3 regions of the Streptomyces sp. NBC_01716 genome follow, and region 1 is predicted to be linked to each of the others. Evidence: riboswitches for the same ligand, from Rfam matches in the RefSeq annotation. Region 1 holds a riboswitch; each other region holds the start of a gene.
What was found. Region 1 has a riboswitch for S-adenosylmethionine ahead of OIE74_RS05080 (amino acid ABC transporter permease). Riboswitches for the same ligand answer to the same signal wherever they lie in the genome.
Positions count from the first base shown of each region.

Region 1 (4,402 bases):
CGCACCGGTGAGGGTCTTCTGGTCGCTGCCCACGTACGCCAGGGGCGGGAAGCCGGCCGGCAGGGCGCCGACGCCGATCGCCAGCTTGCCGCTCTTCCTGACAGCGGCGGGCAGTTCGGCGCTGATGGACGTGACCTCGGAGACCTTGATGGTGGTCTGCCGGGCGGCGCCGTTGGAGACCTGGCCGATGACGACCTCGCCGGTCTTGGCGGCGGTGTCGGTGGAGGTGGCCGCGTCGCTGTCGCCCCCGCAGGCGGCGAGCCCGGTGGCCAGGGAGGCGACGGCGGTCGCCGCGGTGATGCCGCGTATCAGGCCGCGTCGGGTGAAGTGGGTAGGCATGGCCATTCCTTGTCGCTGGAGGTGATGAGGGTGGCGTGGGGGAGGTCGGGGGGCGCGGCGGGTCAGAGGACCTTGCTGAGGAAGTCCCTGGTCCGCTCGTGCCGGGGCTTGTCGAGGACCTCGGAGGGCGGACCCTGCTCGATGATCTTGCCGCCGTCGATGAAGACGACCCGGTCGGCGATCTCTCGGGCGAAGCCGATCTCATGGGTGACGATGACGAGGGTGGTGCCGCCGGTCGCCAAATCCCTGATGACGGCGAGGACTTCGCCGACCAGTTCGGGGTCGAGTGCGGATGTGGGCTCGTCGAACAGGATGACGCCGGGGCGCAGGGCGAGGGCCCGGGCGATGGCGACGCGCTGCTGCTGACCGCCGGAGAGCTGGCGTGGGTAGGCGCCGGTCCTGTCGGCGAGGCCGACCCGGCCGAGGAGTTGGCGGGCGAGTTCCCGCGCCTCGGGCTTGCCCAGCCGGCCGGTGGCGACGGGGGCCGCGGCCACATTGTCGAGGACGGTCAGGTGCGGGAACAGGTTGAAGTTCTGGAAGACGAAGCCGATCCGCCCGCGCTGGGTGAGGATGGCCCGCTCGCTCAGTTCCTTCAGCCACTTGCCCTGCCGCTTCACACCGATCGGCTCGCCGTTGACGCTGACGTAGCCGATCTCGGGCTTCTCCAGGTGGTTGATGACCCGCAGCAGGGTGGACTTGCCGGAGCCGGAGGGGCCGAGGATGACGGTGACCTCGCCGGGACGGACCGTCAGGTCGACGCCGTCCAGCACCCGGTGGGTGCCGTACCACTTGTGCACACCGTGCACCTCGACGGCGGCGGCGTCGGCATCCGCCAGGGCGTCGAGCGTCTTGGCGGTCATACGGCGGCCTCCCGGCGGATGCGGACGCGCAGGTCGGTGAGACCGGTGCGGAGCTTCCGCAGCGGCGTCGGTGGCAGGCCGCGGGTGGCACCGCGGGCGTAGTGCCGCTCGACGTAGAACTGGATGACGGAGACGACGCTGGTCAGGATCAGGTACCAGACGGTGACGACCAGCAGCAGCGGCACGATGTCGCCGGGGTAGGTCGAGCCCATGGTCTGCGCGGAACCGAACAGGTCCAGCAGGGAGACGTAGAAGACCAGCGAGGTGGCCTTGATCAGGCCGATGAGCTGGTTGACGTAGTTCGGGACGATCGAGCGCAGCGCCTGCGGAAAGACGATCTTCCGGAACTGGTAGGACTTCGGCAGGCCGAGCGCCGCGGACGCCTCGTGCTGGCCCTGGTCGACGGAGAGGATGCCGCCGCGGACGACCTCGGCCGCATAGGCGGCCTCGTTCAGGCTGAGACCGATGACGGCGACGACCATGTCGGTGGCGAGTCTCGACTCGTCGAAGGAGAAGAAGGCCGGACCGAAGGGAATGCCGACGCTCAACGTCTCGTACAGCGCACTGAAGTTGTAGAGGAGGATCAGCACAACGATGAGCGGGATGGAGCGCAGGGCCCAGACGTAGGTCCAGCTGACCGCGCGCAGCACCGGGCTCTTCGAGAGCCGGGCCAGGGCGAGCAGGATGCCGCCGAGCAGGCCCAGCACCGCGCTGTAGGCGGTGACTTCGAGGGTGATCAGCAGGCCGTCGAGGATGGTGGGGCGCAAGAACCAGTAGCTCCAGCGGTCCCACTGGTAGAAGGGGTTGGAGACCAGCCCGTGCGCGAACTGGGCGACCAGGACCAGCACGACCGCGGTGCCGATCCAGCGTCCTGGCCGCCGCAACGGCAGAACTCGCTGGGCGGTGAAGGCTTTCGACGGTTCGTCGTCGGTCGGCGCCTCGGGGAGGGTGACGCTGGCGCCAGGGGGTTCACTCATGGTGGGCTCCGGCTGGTTCGGACATCACGGACAGCGCGCCGGCATGCGGCGGCGGATGCCACGGCGAGGTACCAGGGGCAGGGAGGAGGACGGCACACCGCGAGAGCGGTGTTCGTCAGGGATTGAGGCTGCGGGGAGAGGTCAGCCCCGACAGCGGGCACGGCCCGATGCGGTACACAGCGCGCTGTTCACGCGGAGCAGATCGACGGCACGATCGGCGACGAGGATGTTCGGGTACGGCTGTACGCAGCCCTGCGGGCGGCGTGTCGCCGTCCTGGGAACTGCGTACATGGCGTCACCGTCACTGTCTCGGCCCTGTGGGCCTGGCGCTTACCGAAGTGTCATCCGGTCCGGTCGTCACCTGGGGCACCCCCTGCGGTGCGGGGGTTGCCGGTCAGCAAGCCAGGGCTTGTCGCTGACGCTCATGACCATTCTGGGCCGTAGTTAAGACATCCGCCCGAACGAATGTCAACGCCGGTCCACCAGGTGGAACGGCTAGGGCGTGTTTGAGAAGTAGCGTCGTCCGCCCATCGGGCGGGGCCCACGGCGTCTGGTGCGTGCGATCGCAAGGCGGAGACGGGACTTCTCAAACACGCCCTAAGGGGCCGAGTGCGCCGCCCAGTCGAGTATCTGGACCGCCGCTCCGGCGGCCTCCAGGCCCTGGCAGCGCGCGTGGTGACGGCGTTCGATGCCGTCGAGGTCGAGGTGGCCGCCGAAGGCCGGGTGGGCGGCGAGCCGGCGGGCGTAGGCCCACAGGGTCGGATGGCCGGCGATGCGCCGGACGGCGGAGGCGTCCAGGTGGTTGCGGTGCACGGTGTCGAGTTGGACCAGCGCGACCCACAACTCGACGTCGGCGGCGGTGATTTCGTCGCGGATCAGGCAGGTGCGCCCGAAGAGCCGGCGCTCCAGCGCGTCCAGGGTCTCCAGCAGCGTCCCAAGTGCTGTGTCGCGCTCCGCCTGCTCCCCACCGGCCGAACCGGCGCGCTGGGCGGCCTCCTCGATGCCCCGCGCGCACATCCGCTCCACGGCCTCGATCTCCGATTCCGCGCCGCAGGGGTAGAGCGAGGGACCGCGGCCGCCGAAGCGGTGGGCGAGGTCGCGCATGATGTCCGGGGCGTGGGTGCTGACGATCCGTCCGGACCAGTCGTCGCTGAGCACCGGAGCGACGGCGGGGCCCGGGTACCGGTGGGCGCTGGCCTCGTAGAGCGGGCTCAGGGCCGAGTGGCCGCCATCGGGACAGTCGGGCACGGCGGGCAGTCGGGTCACCGGACAGACGGTGTCCAGGCCGAGCAGGCCGTGGGTGACGGCGATGCGCAGGCCGTCGGGACAGGTGGTCGACAGATGCAGGCGGTAGCGGCCCGGAACGGCGTAGTGGCCGCTGCGCGCGTCCGGGCCGATCCGGCCCCGGAAGGCGGGCTCGGGTCGGAGGGACGGGCGGGCGGCCAGCGGTGTGACGGTCATGACTCTCCCCGGGAGCGGGCGCGGACGTACGCGCGGCGGAAGCGATGTCGGGCTGGGGTCTGTTGCCGGATTCCCGTCGTCCGTGCGGAGGGCGGGCGCGGCGTTCCAGGGGACGCCGTGGGCGCAGGGCAGGCGGAGTTCAGCCCTTGGGGCTGATCGCGCTGCAGATACGGAGCAGATCGATGTGACGCCGGGAGGTCAGAAGAGGCGAACGGCTCACTCGGACGGTGACCGGATCAAGGCGCCTCATATTTCCCTACCTATTTACTAGGAATCTCCAGTGAGTGTCGGCCCCACCGACACCGGCGTCAAGAGGGCCGCCCCGCATCGCTGAACGCCCCGGCGGACGGCGGCCGGACAGCCGGTCGGCGGCGCCCATCCGCCGGGGTGGACCTTGACACTCACGGGGGCGGGCAACGTACGTTGAAAGGGAAAGTTCCTTCACGGGTGGAGGCTTTGATGCACGTTCCGGGCGCGGCATCGCGTGGTACGTGCACCAGGCCGTGTCTTCGAACTCCCGCCTGGCCTGCGGCGCCTGGCGCGCGGCTCATCACCCGGCGGCATGTCGACTACTGCCGTACCTCCTCCGCCGTCTGTCCTTCCGTACACGTCTGATCACCGCCGGCCGTCCCGCCGGCTGTCTCGTCGTGGCCCTGTGGCCGCGAGTCATCGTGTTTCCCGGAAGGAACCCCGTTGTCCGGTCCTGCCCTGCACCTCGCCGTCGAGATCGACGGCGACGGCGCCCATCCCGCGGCCTGGCGCCGC
Region 1 covers NZ_CP109181.1:1,173,283-1,177,684, forward strand. The annotation lists gene OIE74_RS05070 (transporter substrate-binding domain-containing protein) at 1-339, opposite strand, end outside; gene OIE74_RS05075 (amino acid ABC transporter ATP-binding protein) at 402-1,199, opposite strand; gene OIE74_RS05080 (amino acid ABC transporter permease) at 1,196-2,176, opposite strand; SAM riboswitch class IV at 2,498-2,606, opposite strand; gene OIE74_RS05085 (glutathione S-transferase C-terminal domain-containing protein) at 2,774-3,637, opposite strand; gene OIE74_RS05090 (LLM class flavin-dependent oxidoreductase) at 4,331-4,402, shown strand, end outside.

Region 2 (4,402 bases), 5.4 Mb from region 1:
ATCTGTCTGGGACTTCAGCGCCGCGACGCCGAGAAGGTGCTGCACGGACGCGAGTCCGGCATCATCAAGCGGCTGCCGCACGGTGAGTTCATCGAGGTCCACGAGCCGCTCGACCAGAGCGCGCTGCACACGCTCACCGCGCACGAGCAGTACAAGCCCGCCGAGATCGGCCCGACGGTCGACGAGAACGGTGTCGTGCGCAAGACGTCTCCGGCGGAGAAGCTGCGGGTCAAGCTGAGCAAGGGCTACTACGGCGAGGGAAGCCAGATCCCCAAGCCGACGGCCGAGGAGTACAACGAGATCACGAGCGGCCACGGCCACCACTGATCCTCCGTACGTGTCAGGCCCCGGCCCGGTCCCTTCCGAGGGACCGGGCCGGGGCCTTCGTACGCCGCGGGCACGCGCCTTCCGCGTACGGCCACGGCAGCGGGTTCGTCCGCCCTTCGGGCGGCGGGTCCTGGATCCGGGCCGACGCCGATAGGCTGACGCCCGGCAGCACGGGCCGCCCGGCCGTGCACCCGTCCACAGACCCCAGGAGCGAGCATGAGCAGCGCTGTCACACCGGCCGGAGGCGACACCATGGCGGCGCGTTCCTGGCCGGGTGTACTGAACCCGCTGCTGCGCGGTGAGGACCTCGACGCCGAGGACACCGCCTGGGCCATGCACCGCATCATGAGCGGCGAGGCCACCGACGCGCAGATCGCGGGCTTCGCGGTCGCGCTGCGCGCCAAGGGCGAGACCGTCGACGAGGTCACGGCACTCGTGGGCGCCATGTACGAGCACGCCAACACCATCGAGGTCCCCGGCGACACCGTCGACGTCGTCGGCACCGGAGGTGACCTCGCCAAGACCGTCAACATCTCCACGATGGCGGCCATCGTGGTGGCCGGATCGGGCGGCAAGGTCGTCAAGCACGGCAGCCGGGCGGCCTCGTCCGCGAGCGGCGCCTCCGACGTGCTGGAGAAGCTCGGCGTCAATCTGGAACTGACGCCGCAGCGGGTCGTCGAGGTCGCCGAGGAAGCCGGGATCACCTTCTGCTTCGCGGCCAAGTTCCACCCGGCGCTGCGGCACGCGGCCAAGGCCCGCAAGGAACTCGGCGCGCAGACCACGTTCAACATCCTGGGCCCGCTCACCAACCCGGCGCGGGTCCGCTCCCAGGCGGTCGGTGTCGCGGACATCCGGATGGCGCCCATCGTGGCCGGGGTGCTCGCCGCCCGGGGCAACTCCTCGCTCGTCTTCCGCGGCGACGACGGTCTGGACGAGCTGACCACGACCGCCACCTCACACGTATGGGTGGTTCGGGACGGCCAGGTCACCGAGCAGTCCTTCGACCCCAGGGACATCGGTCTGGAGCTGGTCCCGGTCGAGGCCCTGCGCGGTGCGGACGCCTCGTACAACGCGGACGTCGCGCGCCGGCTGCTGGAGGGCGAGACCGGCCCCGTACGGGACGCGGTCCTGCTGAACGCGGCGGCGGCGCTGGTGGCGCTCGAACCGGCGGACACCCCGCTGAACGACCAGCTCGCGGAGAAGATGCGGCGGGCGGCACGCGCGGTGGACTCGGGCGCCGCGAAGCAGGCGCTGGACCGCTGGGTGGCCGCGAGCAACGCGTAACGGCCTGCCGCCGGCTCGGATCGGCGGGGTGCTGTGGTCGGGACAGCATCCCGGGCCGTCGGCCTGTGGACCTCGCCTGCCGTCGATCGGACGCGGCACCGGGTGTCCCGTATGACGGACGCCCTCTGGGCCGTCTCGCGGTGGTGGGGTAATCTCACCGCAGGTCATGAGTGACAGCGACTACGGCCCCGGCCCGCTGTCCGGCAACCCTCCGTCCGTGGCGGGGTGCCCCGGGTGAAGACCAGGCCGTAGGCAGCGAGGTCTACGGCAAGCGCGGACCCCTGGACATCGTTCGGATGTCGTCATCCCTGGGGTCCTGGTCCTCAAGGGAGCAGTCTCGTGAGCAAGCGAATGCGATAGGGCTTCCGGCCCGCTTCAGTGAGTCCCACACCCCGCGCGGACCTGCCGCGCCGTCACGGCACCGCACGTGCCGTCACGACGGCGTGCCCGTCCGCCGGGTCCTGACGTTCGTTTCCGCCTTGTCCCGCCGGGAGATACCGACATGTCCGCACAGACCGACACGCCTCACCGCACCAGCACCGACCAGCCGCTCCCCGTCCTCGGACGTGACGTCACCGTCCCCCTCGTCACCGGCGGCGAGGTCACCTACGCCGCGCTCGACTACGCCGCCAGCGCCCCCGCACTCCAGCGGGTCTGGGACGACGTCGCCGCCTACGCCCCGTACTACGGCAGTGTCCACCGCGGTGCCGGATATCTCTCGCAGCTCTCCACCGACCTCTTCGAGAACAGCCGCCGTACCGTCGCAGGCTTCCTCGGCTGTCGCGAGGACGACCAGGTCGTCTTCACCCGGTCCACCACCGACTCGCTGAATCTGCTGGCCGCCGTGCTGCCCGCCGGCTGCGAGGTGTTCGTCTTCGAGACCGAGCACCACGCGTCACTGCTGCCCTGGCGCGACGCGCGCGTCAGCTACCTGAACGCGCCGCGCACCCCCGGCGATGCCGTCGCCACGCTGGAGCGGGCGCTGGCGGGCCGACGTGACCCGAAGGGCCCCGCGCTGGTGTGCGTCACCGGCGCATCCAACGTCACCGGCGAGCTGTGGCCCGTACGGGAACTGGCCGCCGCCGCTCACGCCCACGGCGCGCGCGTGGTCCTCGACGCCGCGCAGCTCGCCCCGCACCACCCCGTGGACATCGCGGAGCTGGACGTGGACTGGGTCGCCTTCTCCGGGCACAAGCTGTACGCGCCGTTCGGCTCCGGTGTGCTCGCGGGCCGCGCCGACTGGCTGCGGGAGTCGGAGCCGTATCTCGCCGGTGGCGGCGCCAGCCGCAAGGTCGCGCGCCGTGGCGACGGGGGAGTGGACGTCGAGTGGCACACCACCCCTGCCCGCCACGAGGCCGGATCGCCGAACGTCATCGGCGTGTACGCGATCGCCTCGGCCTGCAAGGCGCTCACCGAGGCCGGCTTCGACCGCCTCGTCGAGCGCGAGCAGGAACTGGTGGCCCGGGTGCGCGCGGAACTCGCCGAGGTCCCCGAGGTGCGGGTGCTCTCGCTCTTCGGCGACGCCGCGCCCCGCGTCGGCGTCATCTCCTTCGTGGTCGACGGCTGGAACAGCTCCCACTTCGCCGCCGCGCTCTCGGCGGAGTACGGCATCGGCGTGCGCGACGGGCTCTTCTGCGCCCACCCGCTCGTCCGCACCCTGCTGGGCGGCGACGCGGAGGACCCGGGGGAGTGCGGCGCGCCCGACGCCGGTCCCGGCGAGAAGTCGCTCAACGCGATCCGGGTCAGCTTCGGGGCCGGTACGCCGGACGAGCACGTGGCCCGGTTCACCGGCGCCGTCAGGGAACTCGTCCGGGACGGCGCGCGCTGGAACTACCGCACCGAGGACGGCCGTTGCGTCCCCGACCGCGGCTGACCCACCCGGCTCGGATCAGGCGTCGAGGCCGATCGCGAAGGCCGCTTCCAGGTCGTGCTGGGAGTACGTACGGAACGCCACATGCGTGTCCGTGGCCTCGACGCCCGGGATCTTGCTGATGCTGCCGGGGATGACGTCCGCCAGGTCGTCGTGTTTGGCGACCCGCACCATGGCGATCAGGTCGTAGGTGCCGGTGACGGAGAAGACCTCGCTGACGCTCTCCAGCGCCGCGATCGACTCGGCGATCTCGGGGATCCGGTCGACGCTGGTCTTGATGAGCACGATCGCGGTGATCACGGTTGACGTTCTCCCTCGGGGGCCGCTGAACGGGACTTCACTCTAGCCGTACGCCGGAAGAGCCCCCAGGCGGCGACGAAGCCCAGCGCGAAGCCCACCAGATGCGCCAGATACGCGACGCCCGGGCCCGGCTCGGCGTCGCGGGCCGCCAGCCACTGGAGGACGAACCAGAAGATCAGGACGATCCAGGCGGGGAAGCGCAGCGGCAGGAAGAAAAGGAACGGAAAGAGGCTGGTGACGCGTGCGCGGGGAAAGAGACAGAGAAAGGCTCCCAGCACGCCGGAGATCGCGCCCGACGCACCCACCAGGGTCTGGTCGGATTCGGCGTTCACCGCCGCGTAGGCGAGCAGGGCGAGATAGCCGCAGACGAGATAGAAGAGGGCGAACCGCACCCTCCCCATCCGTTCCTCGGCCATCGCCCCGAAGACATGGAGGAAGAGCAGATTGCCGAGCAGATGGAGCCAGCTGCCGTGGACGAACAGCGCGGTGAGAGGGGTGAGCAGAGCATGGGAGTCACCGCTGGTCAGCTGGTCGGGGATCACCCCCCAGCGTTCGAAGTACGAGCTCTGCGCCGCGAGCAGCGTGTCACCCGTCCCGTACGCGGGGTTGAACCCCGACAGC
Region 2 covers NZ_CP109181.1:6,578,885-6,583,286, forward strand. The annotation lists gene qcrB (cytochrome bc1 complex cytochrome b subunit) at 1-327, shown strand, start outside; gene trpD (anthranilate phosphoribosyltransferase) at 544-1,611, shown strand; SAM riboswitch class IV at 1,774-1,891, shown strand; gene OIE74_RS29000 (aminotransferase class V-fold PLP-dependent enzyme) at 2,114-3,484, shown strand; gene OIE74_RS29005 (Lrp/AsnC family transcriptional regulator) at 3,500-3,781, opposite strand; gene OIE74_RS29010 (rhomboid family intramembrane serine protease) at 3,778-4,402, opposite strand, start outside.
Region 2: another riboswitch for S-adenosylmethionine. It lies ahead of OIE74_RS29000 (aminotransferase class V-fold PLP-dependent enzyme); the one in region 1 lies ahead of OIE74_RS05080 (amino acid ABC transporter permease).

Region 3 (4,402 bases), 3.7 Mb from region 1:
GGGCCGGTTCGCGCGCTCGCGCAGGAAGTCCGCGTCGGCGCCCAGACCGTGCACGCCGATCCGTGTCTTGCCCGTACCGCCCAGCAGCTCCGTACAGCACGCGGTGAACGCGTCGGCCCAGCGGTGGGTCAGGAACGCGGCGCGGTCCGCGCCGAGGATGCCGCGCAGCAGCTGGCGCGCGACGTCGTCGGGCAGCAGCCGGAAGTAGTCCACCGGCGCCCACGGCGTGTGCGAGAAGTGCCCGATCCGCAGGTCGGGGCGGAGCGCCCGCAGCATGCCGGGCACCAGGGCCAGGTGGTAGTCCTGGATCAGGACGGCCGCGCCGTCGCCCGCCTCGTCGGCCAGGGCCTCCGCGAACGCGCGGTTGTACGCCTCGTACGACGCCCACTGCGCCCGGAACCCGCTGCCGAAGGCCGGCTCCAGCGGTGTCTGGAAGAGCAGGTGGTGGACGAACCAGAGCGTGGAGTTCGCGACGCCGTTGTACGCGTCCGCGTACACCTCCGGCGGGATCCCGAGCATCCTGACGCGCTGTCCGCCCGTGTCGGCGGTGTCCAGCCGGCCGCCGGTGCGCCGGACCGCCTCGCGGTCGCCGTCGCCGAGGGCCGCGCAGACCCACACGGCGTTCGTGTCGGGGCCGATGGCCGAGAGGCCGGAGACAAGGCCTCCGCCGCCGCGCCCGGCGGTCAGGGCGCCGTCCTCACCGAGCTTGTACGAGACGGGACCGCGATTGGACGCGACAAGGACCTGGGCGGGCGGCTCGGGGACCATCTCGGAGACCATGTGGCGAAACCTAGCCCTTCGCGGAAACGCTCAAACGTACGGTTTCAGGTCGGCGTGGATCAGCCACGGCCCCTGCCCCTCCCATGGACTGCCGCCAGCGCCACCACCCCCGCGCCGACGAGGGCGAGGGCCATGCCACCCAACAACCAGAGTTGTTCAGAGGTCAGGGCCGAAACGGCCATCGCGCTCATCGCGGTCGTCGCGGTCGTCGCGGGCATCGCGCTCATCACAGTCATCGACATACCGGGCAATATAGGCAAATCGATACTTAGATCATACGAACCGAACGGCTAGGCCGCGCGGCGCGCCGCGTACTCCGCGATCTCCCGCATCGGCGGCCGCTCCTCGGTGTCCACCGCGTACGTACGCGCCTCGAAGCCCCCCTCGCCCCGCTCGAACTGCGTCAGCTCCGGCCGCACCAGATGCCCCCGCGACAGCCGCAGCTGCGCCGTCCGGTAGATCGCCGCCGCCATCCGCCCCAGCGCCTGCCCGTCCTGGTGCCGGTGCCTGCGCACCCCGACGTCGACCTGGCCGAGCGCGTCGAGCCCCACCGTGTGCAGCGCGTCCACCAGCAGCCCCAGTTCCACCCCGTACCCCACGGGGAACGGCAGCCGCTCCAGCAGCGAGCGCCGTACCGCGTACTCACCGCCCAGCGGCTGCACGAAGCCCGCCAGCAGCGGCCAGTGCAGATTCAGCAGCGGACGCGCCACCAGCTCCGTCACCCGGCCGCCCTGCCCCGGCTCGTCGCCGAGCGGGCGGTCGTACATCGCCTTCACGAACTGCACGTCCGGATCGGTGAGCAGCGGCCCCACCGTCCCCGACACGAACCGCGCCGAGAAATCCCTCAGATCCGCGTCCACGAAACAGACGATGTCGCCGCTCGTCACCAGCAGCGAGCGCCACAGCACCTCGCCCTTGCCGGGCACGGCCGGCAGCCTCGGCAGTATGTCGTCCCGGTGCACCACGCGAGCCCCGGCCGCCGCCGCGAACTCTCCCGTACGGTCGGTCGAGCCCGAGTCGATCACGACCAGTTCGTCGACGAGCGGCGCCGGGCCCGCCATCAGTTCACGCCGGATCACCGACACGATCGGGCCGACCGTCGCCTCCTCGTTCAGGGCCGGGAGCACCACGCTGACCCGCGCTCCCTGCTTGGCGGTGGCCAGCCGGTCGACCGGCCGCTCTGCCGCAGGCCAGGACCGCCGGGCCAGCCAGCGCTCCACTTCTCGCAGCACGTGATCTCCATCTCGCGGATCGGACGAGGGTCTCAACCGTCCAGGGGTTCGGTTACAGTCTTGAACAACGCGAATGACCGTCGCATGTCGGGGGTCAGGACGCCGATAATCGAATACCGCTCATCCAGAGGGGCAGAGGGAACGGCCCGTTGAAGCCCCGGCAACCCTCCCGCCGACCGCGAGGTCACGGTGGGGAAGGTGCCAATTCCGTCTCGCGGCGAGATGCGTCGCGAGGAAGATGAGGAAAGGGCCTCGCCTTCATGGCTGTGCAGACCGTCCAGCAGAACACTTCCGGCACTGTCGACCTCGGACCCGCCGCCGCCCTCTCGTGCCGCGAATGCGGGGAGCGCTTCGAGCTCGGCCCGATCTTCGCCTGTCAGAGCTGTTTCGGCCCCCTCGAAGTAGCCTACGACCTGCCGACGGGCGACCCCGAAGACCTGAAGAAGCGAATCGCCGCGGGTCCCGACAACATCTGGCGCTACGCGCCGCTGCTGCCCGTCCCCGCCGACGTCGCGTCGAAGCCGAACATCAACCCCGGCTTCACCAAGCTCGTCAAGGCCGACAACCTCGCCCGTGAGCTGGGTGTCACCGGCGGCCTGTACGTGAAGGACGACTCCGGGAACCCGACGCACTCCTTCAAGGACCGCGTCGTCGCCATCGCCGTCGAGGCCGCCCGCGCCTTCGGCTTCACCACGCTCTCCTGCTCCTCCACCGGCAACCTCGCCGGCGCCGTCGGCGCCGCCGCGGCCCGTGCCGGCCTCCGCTCCTGTGTCTTCATCCCGCACGACCTGGAGCAGGGCAAGGTCGTCATGGCCGCGATCTACGGCGGCGAACTCGTCGGTATCGAGGGCAACTACGACGACGTCAACCGCTTCTGCTCCGAGCTCATCGGGGACCCGCTGGGCGAGGGCTGGGGCTTCGTCAACGTCAACCTCCGCCCGTACTACGGCGAGGGCTCCAAGACCCTCGCGTACGAGATCTGCGAGCAGCTCGGCTGGGAGCTGCCCGACCAGCTCGTCATCCCCGTCGCGTCCGGCTCGCAGCTGACGAAGATCGACAAGGGGCTCAAGGAGCTGATCGCGCTCGGCCTGGTCGAGGAGAAGCCGTACAAGATCTTCGGCGCGCAGGCCGAGGGCTGTTCTCCGGTCTCGGTCGCCTTCAAGGCGGGCCACGATGTCGTACGGCCGCAGAAGCCGAACACCATCGCCAAGTCACTGGCGATCGGCAACCCGGCCGACGGCCCGTACGTCCTGGACATCGCCCGCCGCACGGGCGGCGCCGTCGAGGACGTGAACGACGAGCAGGTCGTGGACGCGATCAAGCTGCTCGCGCGCACCGAGGGGATCTTCGCCGAGACGGCGGGCGGGGTGACCGTGGGCGTGACGCGCAAGCTCATCGAGACGGGGCTGCTCGACCCGGCGCTCACGACGGTCGTACTGAACACGGGTGACGGGCTCAAGACGCTGGACGCCGTCGCGCCGACGACGGGGCCGACCGCGACGATTCCGCCGAGCCTCGACGCGTTCCGCGCCGCCGGCCTGGCGCGTTCGAGCCGTTGAGCCCCTCAAGAAGCCGCTACTCCCCGGAAGGCAGAAACCGATGAGCGTGAACGTCCGTATCCCCACCATCCTCCGTACGTACACCGGCGGAAAGGCCGAGGTTCCGGCCGAGGGCACGACCCTCTCCCAGGTCATCGAGTCCCTGGAGTCGAACCACCCGGGCATCGCCGCCCGTGTCCTGGACGACCAGGGCAAGCTCCGGCGATTCGTCAACGTGTACGTGAACGACGACGACGTCCGCTTCGAGCAGGGCCTGGAGACCGCCACCCCGGACGGCGTGGGGATCTCGATCATCCCGGCGGTCGCCGGCGGCTGAGCGACGGGCCGGACAGCGGCACCCGGCCGAACGGCAGCGCCCGGCCGAACGGCACGCACAGTGAACGGTGTTGCCCCCTCCGCGAGAGAAGTGGAGGGGGCAATTCCATGAGGTTGAACGCGATAGAGTTGGGGTAGCCCCGCCGCCGCCGGTGTCGCGACCGTGCCCCGTGCATATGAGTTCGCGACAAGATGCGGTCAAAGTGTGGACGCTGTTTGCGCGGTTCCTTGCGCTTTGCCCGGCCCGACTTGCCCCTGGTAGCCCGGCATTTCACCTCTTTGCGTGTTGTGGCATGCCCATAATTCTCGTCCGATTGACCTGTTGCAGAGGGCAGTTGGGCAGATACATTCAGCCGCGGTCGACGCGTTCCGGCGCGAAGTGCGGTCCCGCGCAGGGGCCAGTAATAGGGGAGTTGGGCATGGCTCAGGGCACCGTCAAGTGGTTCAACGCGGAGAAGGGCTACGGCTTCATCGCGGTCGACGGTGGTGCGGATGTTTTCGTCCACTACAGCGCGA
Region 3 covers NZ_CP109181.1:4,879,252-4,883,653, forward strand. The annotation lists gene OIE74_RS21505 (alpha,alpha-trehalose-phosphate synthase (UDP-forming)) at 1-780, opposite strand, end outside; gene OIE74_RS21510 (hypothetical protein) at 840-1,022, opposite strand; gene OIE74_RS21515 (glucosyl-3-phosphoglycerate synthase) at 1,071-2,012, opposite strand; SAM riboswitch class I at 2,130-2,257, shown strand; gene thrC (threonine synthase) at 2,273-3,571, shown strand; gene OIE74_RS21525 (MoaD/ThiS family protein) at 3,612-3,887, shown strand; gene OIE74_RS21530 (cold-shock protein) at 4,306-4,402, shown strand, end outside.
Region 3: another riboswitch for S-adenosylmethionine. It lies ahead of thrC (threonine synthase); the one in region 1 lies ahead of OIE74_RS05080 (amino acid ABC transporter permease).